Regions from separate parts of the Brevibacillus schisleri genome, predicted to be linked through region 2. Evidence: riboswitches for the same ligand, from Rfam matches in the RefSeq annotation. Region 2 holds a riboswitch; each other region holds the start of a gene.
The links. A riboswitch is a leader RNA that binds a small molecule or an ion and turns the genes downstream of it on or off. The one in region 2 is predicted to bind S-adenosylmethionine.

Region 1: it holds a riboswitch for S-adenosylmethionine, as region 2 does, so the genes downstream of both, ACUUHJ_RS19790 (homoserine dehydrogenase) here and ACUUHJ_RS20370 (aminotransferase class I/II-fold pyridoxal phosphate-dependent enzyme) in region 2, are expected to answer to the same signal.
Region 3: it holds a riboswitch for S-adenosylmethionine, as region 2 does, so the genes downstream of both, ACUUHJ_RS26245 (2,3-diketo-5-methylthiopentyl-1-phosphate enolase) here and ACUUHJ_RS20370 (aminotransferase class I/II-fold pyridoxal phosphate-dependent enzyme) in region 2, are expected to answer to the same signal.

Annotation. Positions count from the first base shown of each region.
Region 1 is NZ_JBVNDM010000001.1:4,198,786-4,203,780, reverse strand. It holds gene ACUUHJ_RS19815 (Gfo/Idh/MocA family protein) at 1-379, shown strand, start outside; gene ACUUHJ_RS19810 (cyclase family protein) at 401-1,042, shown strand; gene ACUUHJ_RS19805 (DinB family protein) at 1,060-1,587, shown strand; cobalamin riboswitch at 1,609-1,813, shown strand; gene ACUUHJ_RS19800 (hypothetical protein) at 1,836-1,976, shown strand; gene ACUUHJ_RS19795 (hypothetical protein) at 1,973-2,107, shown strand; SAM riboswitch class I at 2,202-2,308, shown strand; SAM riboswitch class I at 2,374-2,485, shown strand; gene ACUUHJ_RS19790 (homoserine dehydrogenase) at 2,572-3,837, shown strand; gene ACUUHJ_RS19785 (CapA family protein) at 3,900-4,995, opposite strand, start outside.
Region 2 is NZ_JBVNDM010000001.1:4,319,095-4,324,089, reverse strand. It holds gene ACUUHJ_RS20395 (YlaH-like family protein) at 1-232, shown strand, start outside; gene ACUUHJ_RS20390 (hypothetical protein) at 243-518, shown strand; gene ACUUHJ_RS20385 (hypothetical protein) at 709-2,091, shown strand; gene ACUUHJ_RS20380 (DUF5665 domain-containing protein) at 2,101-2,442, opposite strand; gene ACUUHJ_RS20375 (pyridoxamine 5'-phosphate oxidase family protein) at 2,582-3,040, shown strand; SAM riboswitch class I at 3,115-3,234, shown strand; gene ACUUHJ_RS20370 (aminotransferase class I/II-fold pyridoxal phosphate-dependent enzyme) at 3,329-4,492, shown strand; gene ACUUHJ_RS20365 (trans-sulfuration enzyme family protein) at 4,489-4,995, shown strand, end outside.
Region 3 is NZ_JBVNDM010000001.1:5,516,019-5,521,013, reverse strand. It holds gene ACUUHJ_RS26260 (1,2-dihydroxy-3-keto-5-methylthiopentene dioxygenase) at 1-466, opposite strand, end outside; gene ACUUHJ_RS26255 (methylthioribulose 1-phosphate dehydratase) at 480-1,136, opposite strand; gene ACUUHJ_RS26250 (2-hydroxy-3-keto-5-methylthiopentenyl-1-phosphate phosphatase) at 1,140-1,808, opposite strand; gene ACUUHJ_RS26245 (2,3-diketo-5-methylthiopentyl-1-phosphate enolase) at 1,805-3,019, opposite strand; SAM riboswitch class I at 3,106-3,284, opposite strand; gene ACUUHJ_RS26240 (sigma-70 family RNA polymerase sigma factor) at 3,415-3,933, shown strand; gene ACUUHJ_RS26235 (anti-sigma factor) at 3,933-4,995, shown strand, end outside.

The DNA of each region.
Region 1 (4,995 bases), 120 kb from region 2:
TGATTCTGGAGTGGATGGAGAAGGTAGTATGCTGTTGAAGTATCGAGAAATGGATGCCATTATTAGCTTCTCGAAAATTACGACCTCCTATCAGCCAGCAGAAATTCAAGGGGAGGACGCTACGATGGTGATCGATCGAATCAACCATCTCAAAGAAGTGGACATTCGTTACAGGGACGGACGAACCGAGCGAGTAGCAAGGCCGCAGACCCCGAAGACCATGCATTATGAAATAAGAGAATTCCTACACTTGGCGAAGATCGGGGCCAGACAATCTGCAACGAATTCGCATGAAGTTTCCAAAATGGCCATGCAGGTCATGGATGAAGCGAGAAGGCAGATGGGGATTGTTTTTCCAGCGGATCGAAAAAAACAGTAGGCAAAAGGGAGGGCGTTAGGGATGAAAATGTATGATGTAACCGCCACCGTGTACGAAGGAATGACGGTGTATAAAAACAAGCCGGAAAAGCAGCCGAAAATACGTACCGCTACCAACGGTTATGTAACAGAATCGAGAATCGACATGGACCTCCACACGGGTACTCATGTGGATGCTCCCCTGCACATGGTGAATGCTGGTGATACATTTGAGAGTGTTTCCTTGGAGAAGCTAGTGGGCCCTTGCAAGGTTCTCGATCTCACAGCGGTCGAGGACAGGATCACTCGCGCTGACTTGGAGAGCTTCGATCTTGCCCAAGGAGATTTTGTCCTGTTTAAAACGAAAAACTCTTTTGAAGAGGCGTTCTCCTTTGAATTTGTCTTTCTGTCTGAAGAAGGTGCGGAATATGTAAGTGAGCTAGGGGTGCGTGGCATTGGTACCGATGCACTTGGAATCGAACGCAGCCAGGAAGGTCACCCCACACATAAAAAATTGTTTGCAGCGGGAGTCATTGTCGTGGAAGGCTTGCGGCTAGCAGAGGTCCCGCCAGGCGAGTATTTTCTGGTAGCTGCACCACTCAAGCTGGTCGGCACGGATGCAGCCCCGGCAAGGGTCCTATTGTTTGAAGGTTTACATAGTAATTTGTCTATTGAAACTGAATGACGAGGAGTGAGAAACATATGCTCAGACGACCAGAGCGCGATGAATACGCTGCTTATTTTGACGATTACATTGGTCTTGTACCGGAGGGGGAGCTCCAAACGATCCTCACGCAGCAAGGAGAGAGGCAAGTCGCGTTCTTTTCGTCCCTTGTGCCCGAGCAAATTGATTATCGGTATGCGCCAGGCAAATGGACGGTTAAAGAGGTGTTGGGTCATCTCATCGATACAGAACGCATCATGAGCTATCGCTTGCTGAGAATTGCGAGAGGAGATCAGACACCCCTCGTCGGTTTTGATGAGAATGCTTTTGTTGAACACTGGTGTTTTCAGCTAAGAGACCTGTCTGATTTACTGGAAGAGTATAAGGCTGTCCGTGCTGCCACCATCGCGCAGGTGCGAGGAATTTCTCCAGAAGCGTGGTTGCGTACAGGACTTGCCAACGGAAACAAGCTATCTGCAAGGACGTTGGCGTATGTGATTGCTGGACATGAAGCTCATCACACTCGCATTTTGAAAGAGCGGTATTTGGGGGAAGGTAAAATCTGAAGGTAGTAGTGAGAATAGACAATTTCATAGGTGGAAACAGGTTCCTTAGAGCGTAACCAATTCGCCACAAGGATAATAGGGAAGCTCGGTGCAAATCCGACACGGTCCCGCCACTGTAAGAGGGAGTCAGCGTCCAACAAGCCACTGGTCTATCAAAATAGACGGGGAAGGCGACGCTAGGCGATGAACTCATAGTCAGGAGACCTGCCTGTTTCGACAACACTGATAGACCTACGGGAGATAGGGAGGTGTTAGAGATGGCTTGCGAAAAACAGCGAGTGGACAAGTATGCCCCTCCTTTTCTGGCATTTTCTAACGATCGTCACGGTCGTGAGGAAAATGCTCTTTTTATTTTGGGCAGAATAATAGAAGAGGAGGGCGAGCAATGATCCAACTTTTTATTTGCCAATGGTGCGGATATGTTGAGGAAAAAGAGCAGTCTGAGGAATGCCAGGAGGGCGTGTTTCATTGTGCTTGCTGCAGTTTGGAAGAGGTAGAGAGCCTGTTCACCCACAACTGAAATCCTTGCCAAATTAGCTTGCAATCAGAAAAGAAAGAATTTTGTTGACGCTTGCCTTGGAATTTCTTAGAATAAAGCTCAACAGCATAAATGGTTCTTATCCAGAGAGGTGGAGGGTCTGGCCCGATGAAGCCCGGCAACCGTTGCATATTGCAACAAGGTGCCAATTCCTGCGAGACGTTTTGTCTCGAAAGATAAGAAGCGGGTTACTCCATTAGTAGATGAACCTTCTTCTTAGCGAAGAAGGTTTTTTTAATTTCATATTTTCTTTATCCAGAGAGGTGGAGGGACTGGCCCGATGAAGCCCGGCAACCGTCACGCATATTTTGTGACAAGGTGCCAATTCCTGCAGGACATATACGTCCTGGGAGATAAGGAGGGGGAGCATTCGCTGCTATCAAGCCTTCTTCTTATCGAAGATGGCTTTTCTTTTTATCTAAAATTCGGGGTATGGGGTGGTCAGGATGAGTGCAGAAGTAGTACGCGTGGGATTATTGGGATTGGGGACAGTGGGTAGGGGCGTAATCAAAACGATCCGTTCACAACAAGAGAAGCTGGCTTCTCGTCTGGGAAAACGAATTGAGATCGTCAAGGCATTGGTGCGTGACTCGGAAAAAGAGCGTGCGGTTCATGTCGACCCGGCTTTACTGACGACAGATTTTGAGGATGTATTGAGAAGCGATGTGGATATCGTGGTGGAGGTCATGGGCGGTGTAGAACCTACCTATGACTACGTACGTGCTTTGATCGAAAAGGGCTGCCATGTGGTAACCGCCAACAAAGAGCTACTGGCGAAAAAAGGAACAGAGCTAGTCGATTTGGCAAATCAGCATCAAGTGCATCTTGCCTATGAAGCGAGTGTGGCTGGGGGTATCCCGATCTTGAGTGTGCTCCGGCAGTTTCTACGTACGAACGATATCCAAGGCGTTCGCGGTATTCTCAACGGAACAACGAACTTCATTTTGACGAAAATGGAAGCAGAGCAGCTCTCCTACCAGGAGGTACTCAAGCAAGCACAGGAGCTGGGCTATGCAGAAGCAGACCCTCGTTCGGATGTAGAAGGCTTTGATGCTATGTACAAATTGTATATCCTGGCACAGCTTGTTTATGGAGAATCACTGCCTTTAGCGGATGTTGTTCGCAAAGGTATTGCGGATTTGTCAGCAGGTCATATTCGGATTGCAAGCGACTTAGGGTACCGGATCAAGCTGATCGCGCAGGCTTATCAAGCCGAAAAAGGCATTCGCCTATCTGTTGAACCAACCATGCTTCCGTTGAGCCATCCGTTGGCGCAAATCCACGATGCGTTTAATGCGGTCCAGCTATCCGGCAATATCGTAGGAGACTTGTTGTTTACAGGAAGAGGGGCAGGAGAGCTCCCTACAGCAAGTGCAGTCGTGGAGGATTTGGCCTATTTATTGACACAGCCATTCACACCGCATCCTACCTGGAAAGAAAAAACGGCTGACAAAGCTGGATGCACGGTGGACTCGGCAGAACACGTCCTATGTTATCTGGAGGGCTCATGTCATACTGCGACGCCAGATCGTGTCTTGCATTTCCTTCAGCAGGCCGGGGTGAACGTGCATAAACTAAAAGTCCAATTCGATTTGGGAGGCGTCTTGCGCGCAGGGTTGGTCGTGACGGGAATCAGTGAACAGCATGAGTCCTTATTGAAAAATGATTTTGGCTTAGAAGTGCGCTGCTTCCCTATTCTTGAATCTGCGTAAGTAAGAGGAACCATAAGAAGAAATGCCGTATTTCTAGGAATCTGGAAACACGGCTTCTTTTATCAGGGGGCAGTCTCCACCGCCTTTGCACGTGGCTGCACACACCCGTCACTTTGTATGTCGACTTGCTCAGAAATGGATTCAATGCGTTTTAACAGGGCAGCGCCGTTGCTTTCATTCATGGGTACAGCTTGTCCCAATTCTGCATGAAATGGAAGCATCGTTAGCTCACAATCACCACTTTTGGAGCAGTTTGCTAGCAGGACCATTGTTTCCCAAGTCTTGGGTTCGTTTGAACGTGTGAAAACGAAATTGCCAAGACTGTACGCAATCCATTTGTCGTTGTATCGTTCAAAGCCTTGCAGTACGTGGGGATGACCGCCGACAATCAAATCTGCACCAGCATCGATGTAGGCACGAGACAGCTCCTTTTGATGATCGACAGGATAATCGGAGCGTTCTTTGCCCCAGTGTGCAATCACCACCACGAGATCCGCTTGGCTGTTCGCATCCTGGATCGCTTTCACTGCCAGTGTAGGATCATAGGAAGCGGCCATACCCGGCTGGGAATTCCCTGCAAACCAGCTCGTTTCGGGAATGACCCTGCTGAAGCCAAGAATCGCGATCTTGATGCCGTTCTTTTCTAGGAAAACAGGTGAATAGGCGCGGTTTGCATCCTTACCGGCACCGACGTATTCTATTCGGTTTTCGTCCAAAGCTTCAAAGGTATCCAGCAATCCCGGAACGCCTTGGTCCATGGAGTGGTTATTGGCCAGATTCACCACATCAATCCCAGCGTTTTTCATGGCAGGAACAGCAAGTGGCGATGACTTGTAAACATACTCCTTGTTTTGAGCAGCAACACCTGTGTCGGTGATCGGCGTCTCCAAATTGGCAATGGTGATATCATCTTGCAAAAAGAGCGAGCTTACATGTTTGTATGGGTAGTCATAGCTGTTTGCAAGTAAGGTTTTCTCAACGTTTCCTGACATCATGATGTCACCGACAAAGGTGAGCTGCACGGAAGACTTTTGGTTCGCGGTATTATCAGGAGCAGGCTGCGTGTTCGGGTTGGCATGTTCTCCATCTATGGCAGTTTGGAATAAGTAGTAGGTTCCAACGACGAAGATGACCAACACGCTAAAGAGGAGCGTGCTT
Region 2 (4,995 bases):
CGCTTGGATTTTGTTTGCGGAATTAATTATTGTCTATTATCTTGGATTTGCTACCCGTATCCGTATGCCTATTTTGAAAAATGTGCTCTTGTACATCCTTTTATTTGTTGGAGCTCTCATTTTCGCTATTTTGGATGTGCAGCTTCCTGTGAAAAGTGCAATGCTGGTGGCGATCGCGATTCTCGTGATTGTAAAGGTACGGATCAAACCGGAGCAAACTGGGCGAAAGTGAGGAGAACCGCGTGAAGCGTGAAGATGCACTTTTTAATTGGCTCCAAATTCAAGTGGTTGCCGATGCGCGACCAGAAGACCGCTCTGCTTTGGATACAGCTGCTTTTTTCTTGCAATTGCTACATGAGGATCACCAAATGAGCGATATCGGTTATCGTCAGGAAGGTAGCTGGTATGTGTTATCGGGGAACGCTGAAACACAGTCCGTGGAAGTGCGATACCCTGCTGAATCAGTCGAAGCTTTATTGGTCGCGATTGAAAGTGAGCCCAAGTACAACTGCAACTAACGGGACAAAGACTCCTCTCGACTTGCCGAAATGATTCGGAAGTTGGGGGGAGTTTTTTAGTTTCACATGCTTTTCATAGGTAATAAGACGCGGTTTCCTGGATGCTGCAACTTTTGAAAATGATTTCCCGTCAATATGAAAGACCCAAGCAAGCAGGGGGATTTTGGCAGACTAGAAGGGGGAACTACCATTGAAGAAGTACATGACCAAGCCCGTATTAGCAGTTGTGACAGCGGCAGGTATTCTTGGCTGTTTAACGCCAATTTTTGCCAATGCAAGCTCAATTGCTAGTCCAAGTGCTACAAAGGTAGTCATGAATGACGAGGGGAAGCAAGTCACGCGCTACAATTTAAAAGAACTGGCTAAAAATGATCCAACCACGTTGAACATGCTCTTGAAAAATCAAGCGGATCACTTGTACATTATTGTAGATGAAATCAACTTGAATACGAAGCTCCAAACGTATATGGAAGAAAACAAAGCGGAGTGGGAGCGTATCTACAACGAGTACTACAGCGATATTTGGCTGGAAGTGCGCCTGACAGAGAATGCTGAAGAAATCGTGAGCGTAAATGCCAAGACTGAAAATAACAAGGTGTACATAAAGGGGATTGTGACTTCGGAAGTCACCAAGGTGGTAGTGAAAAAGCCGAATTCCGACATCATTGAAGTCGTTCCGACCAACGAGCACTCTTTTACGGTCAGCTTTGAAGCTCCGGATGCATCCTATGATCCGTATGTAACCGTAAGTGCCTATGCAGGCAGCAAGCTGGTCGATAGCGAACAGGTAAAGATCGTTCCAAAAGCAGAAGAAGATCAGGAAATGATCATCCATACTATGTCTGTATTGGATGCGAAGAAAAAGGAATTAAAAGTAAAAGGAATTGTCAAGCAGGGGGCAGACAAAGTAACTGTCACCTATAATGGCGTGAAAAAAGACGCAAACGTGAAGAAGCTGTGGGATGGCGTAGGCAGCTTTACGGTTTCAGTAAAGGATGTACAAGCAGCAAAAGATCAAAAAGCCTTGATCGAGGTTTACGAGGACGGCAAGAAGGTTGATTCCGAGTCCGTTCAGGTAGAAATCGTTAACGCTCCTGACAAGGATCAAGCGACTGCATATGTCATTAAGGCGACTGCTGTAAACAATCCTGCCGCCAAGTCCATCCAGGTGAAGGGGACAGTAAGCGGCTGGAACAAAAAGGACGATGCTGAGCTGGTTGTGATCGCTCCTGACGGGAAGAAAAAAGAGATTAAACCAAATGACAAAGGTGAGTTCTCTTTGACGTTGTCTTACAAGAATCATTCCTTTAGTGCCAAATCGATTCAATTCGCATTGTATGAAGACGATAAGCTGATTAAGAAAGCTGACGTTGCACTTAGCACAAAGGTCATTGGCGAGCCTGTGAAGCCTACAGACGGCGATGAAGACGATGATGATGACAAAAAGAAAAAAGAAAAAGGGAAGCATAAAGATAAGCATCCCAACGGCAATGCGTATGGCTATTGGAAAAAGCACGGTAAGGAATGGAATGACGATCACGATGATGATGATCATGACGAGGACAGAGACTAGTCTCTATCATTAAGGCCGCTGCTTGTAAGTCTCGACGTACTCCACCAATTGTCTGATGTAATCCCCCAGAATAGGGATCGAAAGAAATTGCGTCAAGAGGGAGCCGAGGAAAGCCAAAACGATAGCAGTACCAATCGTCAATCCCAGACCCCGGGCAAGACCTGCGAGGAAATTGATCCAGAGCAGCTTGCGCGGGGCTGTGTAATTTTGGATCACATCTGCTAGTCGGATATCTTCTAAGAACATCGCAATTTTGTGCATCCGCTCATTTACCTTCCGAACTTCCTGAAGCTCTTCAAGTACTTGGTCAATTTGCTGCATGAGGCGATCTGTAGGCGTCAAGCTGTCCATCCCCTTCCATCAATCGGTATCGTTACCTACCAGTCTAGGGAAAAAGACAACCAGAATCAAGGTGGAGAGGAAACGTTTGCCTATCAGCAATGCGAAGGGTAAAATGAACGTACAAAACGTTTGAATAGGAGGCTTTGAAATGGCTGAAACTGTTTCCCAAACTCTTTCCGAAGATTTATTCAAGCTCTTGCAAAAAGAGCGTTTTGTTACCTTGGGCACAGTAGACCATGAGTCAGGAGCACCATCGCTCAGTTCCTTGTCCTGGACGTTTGCTGTCAGCGCCGATACGATTCGTTTTGCCGTGGATAATCGATCGCGTATTTTGGCTAATATTGCGAAGGAACCGCAGGTTGTCCTGCATTTGATCGGTGCCGGCTCGTCTTTCGCCATTAATGGTCGTGCTGTCGTTAAAACAGACCGCCTGGAAGGTGTTCCGCTCAAGCTGGCCATGGTAGAGATCAAAATTGAGGCTGTTCGCGATATTATGTTTTACGGTTCCCGTATTTCCGCAGAACCACAATATGAAAAGACGTATGACAAAAACGCAGCAGCAAAGCTGGACAATCAAGTGATGACCGCCCTGAAGGATGCAAATTAACGGGTGGAAATAAATTGTTGACAAGAATCCTGCCGATCCATTAGTATTAGGGTCAATCGAATTGAATAGCAATCTTCTTATCCAGAGCGGCGGAGGGACTGGCCCGATGATGCCCGGCAACCAATCACCTGTATTTTAACAGGGAGATAATGGTGCTAATTCCTGCAGAGTTATCAAACTCTGAAAGATGAGAAGGATTTGCTTACGGTGACGTAAACAAAGCCTTCTTTCAGAGGAAAGAGGGCTTTTTTGATGCCCTCGTACACTATTGGAGGGAGAGAAACAGACATGAAATTGGAAACAAAGTTAATTCAGGCGGGAGTAGGCAGAGACGAAAAAACAGGGGCGGTGAGCTTTCCTGTTTACTATGCAACGGCTTATCGTCATCCTGCCTTGGGCCAGAGCACTGGCTATGACTATACGCGCACAGCTAATCCTACTCGCACCATTTTGGAGGAGACCATCGCTATAGCGGAATCAGGAGATGCAGGATTCGCCTGCGCCTCGGGAATGGCTGCTGTTCATACCGTCATGGGCTTGTTTTCCAAAGGAGATCATCTGATTGTTTCGCTCGATCTGTACGGGGGAACCTATCGATTGTTCGAGCAAGTGCTCTCTCGTTACGGTCTGACGTTTTCGTACGTGGATTTGCGTGACATTGGTGCACTGAAAAATGCGATTCGCCCAGACACAAAGGCTATTTTCGTCGAGACACCAACCAATCCGCTCATGCAGATTACCGATATTCGAGCAGTAGCACATTTGGCGAAGCAGCGCAGTCTTTTGACGATTGTAGACAACACATTCTTAACCCCGTATTGTCAACGCCCGCTAGAGCTTGGTGCAGATATCGTCTTACATAGTGCGACCAAGTATTTGGCAGGACATAACGATGTGTTGGCTGGACTCATCGTAACAAGAGGAGAAGAGTTGTCGGAAAAAATCCGGTTTTTGCACAATTCAATCGGTGCTGTACTCGGCCCGCAAGATTGCTGGCTTCTCATTCGCGGGATGAAAACATTGGCATTGCGGATGGAGCGCCATCAATCCAATGCCTTGATTGTAGCGGAAAAGCTGCGTAAGCATCCGGCAGTAGCGGAGGTATTTTATCCGGGTCTGTCCGAGCATCCGGGACATGAGATCCAGGTGAATCAAGCGACAGGGCATAGTGGGATGGTATCGTTCCGCGTACGCGATGTGGAGCAGGTGGGATTGTTCCTGCAAAATCTGCAAATCGTGTCCTTTGCCGAAAGCCTGGGTGGTGTCGAGTCATTGTGTACGTATCCGGCGACGCAGACTCATGCGGATATCCCGCAAGAAGTCAGAGACCATGTCGGTGTTTGTGATCGCTTGTTGCGGCTGTCGGTTGGCATCGAGCATCCAGATGATGTCGTAGCCGATTTGTTTCAGGCCTTGAATGCTAGTTTGGTCGTAGGGGGGAGTGTACGATGAATTTTGCCACCAAGCTCCTCCACGGTTCCACTTGCATTGACCCGTTCACAGGTGCGTCGTCGGTTCCGATTTATCAAGCTTCTACGTTTCATCAGGCTGATATCGATCAGCCATGTGCATTCGATTATGCCAGATCAGGCAATCCGACCAGGCAGGCTTTGGAAGAAGGCATTGCGACTCTGGAAGGAGGCGCACGCGGTTTCGCGTTCTCATCTGGCATGGCTGCCATTTCCAGCGTTTTCATGCTGTTTTCTGCCGGAGATCATATTGTAGTGGCGGAAGATGTATACGGTGGCACGTTTCGGTTTTTGACCAAGGTATTGTCGAGAATGGGCATCTCTGTAACGTTCGTGGATGCGACAGAGACAGAAGCCGTTCGTGCGGCCATTACACCGGCAACGAAAGGGGTTTACCTGGAGACCCCCTCCAATCCCACCTTAAAGGTGACAGATATTGCAGCGGTTTCTCGTATCGCGAAAGAGCACGGCCTGCTCGTCATCGTC
Region 3 (4,995 bases), 1.2 Mb from region 2:
CCTTGATTTTGCGGTCGTCCATCAGGGTGAAGTAGTGGCGGTAGTTCGGTGGTACGGAGATCAGATCGCCTGGCTCCAGCTCGACGTCAAAGTAGCGACCGTCTTTGCCCTTGATAGCGAAAATACCGTGACCATCGACGCAGAAGCGGCACTCATCATCGGTGTGGTGATGCTCGCCCTTGAATTTCACCAACAGCTCGTCGAGGTTAGGTGTTTTGTCAGAGAGGACGATAATGTCCGCTGTCAAGTAACCGCGACGTTGGCTGATCGCATCGATTTCCGGCTTAAAGGTGTCGAGAATCTCTTGTTTTTCCTCGTCTGTCGGGCTGTAGTTATCACGGTGCTTTGGATCAAGGCGATCCACGCCCCATTTTTCGTAAATGATCTCTTGGGTATCCAGGAAGGAGACAACTTCCTCGGGTGCGGAGATGTACTCATTGTTGTCGTGAAAACGAATTTGTGCCATCGTTTATTCCTCCTTAATTGGTGGTTGTAGTGGACACGACTGCTTGGCGCAATTGCAGCCAGCGGGCGTGATACTCGAATAGGAATTCAAAAGCTTCCAAGTGGCGCTTGGCCTCGAAGTCATTGCCGCCCCACGTGTAGATACCGTGGTTACGGATGAGTACGCCGGGAACTTCTGGTGAAATCACTTTTTCAATGGCGGCAGCCAAGGTCGGAATATCGGCAAAGTTCTCAACAATCGGAACAGTAATGCGCGCGTTTTCTTCCCAGATTCCGAGTCCCTTGATCAGCTCTTGTCCTTGAATGGAGAAAGCGCGTTGTCCAAAGTACAGCTCGGAAATGAGATTATTCCATACGGTATGGACGTGGAAGCAAGCCCCTGCCTTCGGAAACGTTTTGTAGACGACAGCGTGGATGAGCGTTTCCGCGGACGGCTTGAGAGCAGTTTCATCCACCGGACGCGAGTCTTGATCCACGACCAGATAATCTTCAGGGGACAGCTTGGTTTTGTCTTTGCCGCTTGCCGTTACAGCAAATTGCAAGGGAGCGTTTTGTATTTTAATAGAGAGATTGCCACTGGTGCCGGGAAACCAGTCCCGGCGGGCAAATGTCAGCTTGGCGTCATCCAGACGGCGAAAGGCATCCAGACGTTGTTCGAGTGTTGCAGTCATGAATTAGACGACCTCCTGTTGGACTTGCTGTAAAATGCGAATCACATCGTGGAATGTGGCAAACTTGCTATGCGGCAATTGCATCTCTTCCGCCTTGTCAGCGAGGAAGGAACGGGCAATCACATAATCAGCGATCTTGGCCCCAGCCAAATCAGTGATGGAGTCGCCGATGACAATGCGGAAATGGGTTGCTGGATCGTAACGGCGGATGATGGTCGTCTTGCACATGCCACAGCCGTTCGTGCAATGTTCATCGCAAGCGTTTGGCCACGTAATGGTGATGCGCTCTCCGCTGAAATCACTGCCATTGCAGTAGATCGGTACATCGGTAAGATCGAAGGGTGCCAGGATAGGCTCCAGGAAAAAGTCGATGCCGCCACTCGTAATCAACAGCTCGATGCCTTCTTCTCGGCAATAGCTCACGAATTCAGAAAATCCCGGGCGAATGGTCGCTTCATGGACAATAAAATCAATAATGTCCTGGCGCAAGGAGGAGGGCAAGAGTTGAAACAGCTTGCCGACTCCTTCCTGAACGCTTATTTTTTGCGAAAGGATTTGCTCCGTCAAGGCTTCCCACTCAGGGGGAGCGAACTTGCGAACAATCGCTACAATGTTGTCTTTTTCGGTAATCGTTCCGTCGAAATCGCAGAACAGGACGAGCTTCTTACTCATCGCGCGCCACCCCACTTTTCCAGGGCGACCGCCAGTTCTTGTGATTCCGAGGCGGCTTCTTCCACTGTTCGGCCTGCGGTGACTGCATCAATCGCGGCAACGAATGCTTTCGCTCCGGCGGTTGCTCCACCGGGATGACCGTGGATTCCGCCCCCTGCATTGACGATTTGATCGAGTCCGAAGTCTTGATAAAGCTGTGGAACCAGCCCCGGATGAATGCCGGCAGACGGAACCGGGAAGGAACGGCGTACACCATTCAGTGGATCTGTCAAATGCTTCGCGAGCTGCAACGCTTCTGTTTTGTCCAAAGCGACATTGCCATATGGGGATGGGAAGAGCACCAAATCTGCCCCAGCTACACGCATCAACGTACCGAGTAGGAGCGGGGGGGCGATGCCGTAGTCAGGTGATGGATAGTAGGCGCCTGCCAATGCTGGATGCGCCATGATTGGTACGTGTACGTCAGGATCGGCTGCCAAACGGTGCAGGGCATCGAAGCCAAAGGCCAGCACGTTGAACAAGAGGCAATCAGCACCCGCTTCTACTGCACGCTTCGCTTTTTCGTTCAGCTCATGCACAGGTCCGGTCAGGTTGGCTGCATAGAGGACGGGCTTGCCAGTTTCGGCTTCGGTCTCTTGTGCGATCTGCTTGAACGCTTTGATTCGTTCGATAAAAGGAGCACGGTCATCTGCAAAGAAGATTTCGTCATCTTTCACGAGATCGACTCCGCCCAAGGCTTGTGCTCGGAATTGCGTCTTCAGATCGTCGAAAGGAAGACCTAGGCACGATTTGAAAATGCTCATCAAGAGCGGACGGTTATGTGCCCCTAAACGTTCGCGCAGACCATCAATGCCGAACTTCGGTCCAGGAAAAGCCTGAAGGAATGATTCAGGGAAAACGATGTCGATGAGCTTGATTTTGCCATCCATCGATAGTTTGCCGAATATTCCGGTTAACAAGGATGGAATGTCTGCTGTAAAATTGCGAGTCGGATAGCTAACGGTAATCAGACCGCGTGTTTCTCCGTTTTCCAGTGTCGCAATTGGTGTCGCGCTCACGGCTTCACCGAGATACGGCGCTAGCTCAGCTTGCTTGGCAAGCGGCAGGTCCGTCCAGGAACCGACTGTCATGCCGACAGCAATGGCTTGCGCTTTTTTGTTCAAGTCTTTTGCTTGGGTGAGATAGGTGACGAGGATACGTTGTTCACTCATGGTACGTCAAATCCTCCTTGAATTAATAAAAAAAGCCTCCCCATTGAGCGGGGAGGCGGTTGTCGACTATGAAAGCGTCTCGTCTCCTCTCATCTCTCGGGTCAGTAGCCGAAACGAGCCCGAAAATGCTCAATCTCGACTCTTATCCGTTGGAATTAGCACCGTTTCGCTATCCAAGGTACGCAATTATGAGCGTACGAATCATGGTATAGCGCCGGTTGCCGGGCATCATAGGGCCAGTCCCTCAGCCAGCTCGCGATAAGAGTTATTCGTTTCCCCCATGATATGACGTTCATTGTCAGGAGTCAATCTTTGTTTTTGCAGAGAATGTGCAGGAGATTATTAGAAAAATGAGACGAAGATGAAACTTTTTTACAATTCCTTCGTGGTAATGGGTGAAAGGGTGTGAACGGCTTGGGAAAGTAGGTCTGGAGGATGTGTACCAGCTGCATGTAAACGATATTTACCGCTATCTTTTCCGGCTGACACGAGATGAGAGGCTGGCAGAGGATTTGACACAGGAAACCTTTTGTCGCGCCTTCTCTTCCTTGGACGACTACCGTGGGGAAAAAGTACGGCCCTGGCTGTTCAAGGTGGCCTATCACGCTTTCGTGGACGGTTATCGCAAGAAGACGAAACAACGATTTGCGTTTGTGGAAGCCCTGCCACAGCGACGTGATCAATCGGCGGTTGATCCGGCAGAGCATGTCGTGAACAAAGAGCTGTGGGAAGTGGCCCATAACTACTTGGGGCAACTTCCGGAAAAGCAGAAACAGGTCATTTTGTTGTCTGCCATGCAGTTTTCCTACGCGGAAATGGCAGAGGTGCTCGGTATCGATCTGGCAGACGTCAAGCGTTCCTTGTTTCGGGGACGACAAAAGATGCGGCAGTTGTGGAGGGAGGAAATCCGGTGATGAACAAGGATGAGAATCATCGCGAGCAAAGGTTGCTTGCTTATTTGCGTGGGGAAATGGCGGAAGAAGATTCGAAACAATTCGAGGAGGAGATAGCCGCTGACGAAGAGTACGCACAGCGGTTGGAAAGGCTGTTGTTGGGGGCAGAACCAGAAGCGGACAACGCGAAAACCAAACAGTCTGAAACACTGTCAGCTGAAAAACAGCGTGCCATTGTTCGCCGGGGGAAATGGAAAAATCGGTTGTCCAACGCAGGATTCACCATAGGGCTTCCCTTTCTGGCCGGTGTTGTGTTGCTGATTCTGAATGGCTGGGTGGGGTCGCTGATGCATGAAGATCTGTTCCGCGTTGCAAAGTCGATGGTCAATTTTACTCAACCAGGTGTCAGTGTAGGCGGTAGTGGTTCGAAGGTCGGATTGCTGTACGGCAATATCAGCATGGAGCTTCGCGAGAGAGTCGGGTCGGAAGATAAGAATGCAGGGCGATTTGAAAGTACAAATGTGCTGTGGAACGTAAATGCTGGGCCGCAATGGACGAATGGAGTCAGGGAGCAGAAGCTGTATTTCCGTTATCCGACAGAAGGGGAAAAGGAGGATACGATGTCTTTCACTTCACCTGCCTGGACAACGATGGAGAAGCTGCCAGAGGGGACCGTTTCTCAGCTCGCGATTTCCTTCGATCACTTCTTGACGTATCAGGAGTACTATGAACTGGTTTCCCGCCATGTTACTTCTTCGGGACAAGATACAGTTTGGTTTGCGGTAGACACAGGGGTGGAGCGCAAGCAAGCAGAAGAAGAGGGCAATCGATTTCTCGGTCCCGGGTACGTGTGGGGATTTGCGCAACATGAACTGGATTACGGAGGTGCGCCCATTCGGGTAAACGGGGAAGGGGACAGAAGAATGTCCGCCTACTTGGAAGAGATGAAGTACTTATCTGAGCAAGAAGATCTGGCTCGCGATATCGGCAGATCTTTGCTGTTTCGTAGCGACCCTCAGATAACCGAACGATTCAACTACATGCAGCAAAACGGAGTGCGAATCTACGGCGCCGTCCTCACCG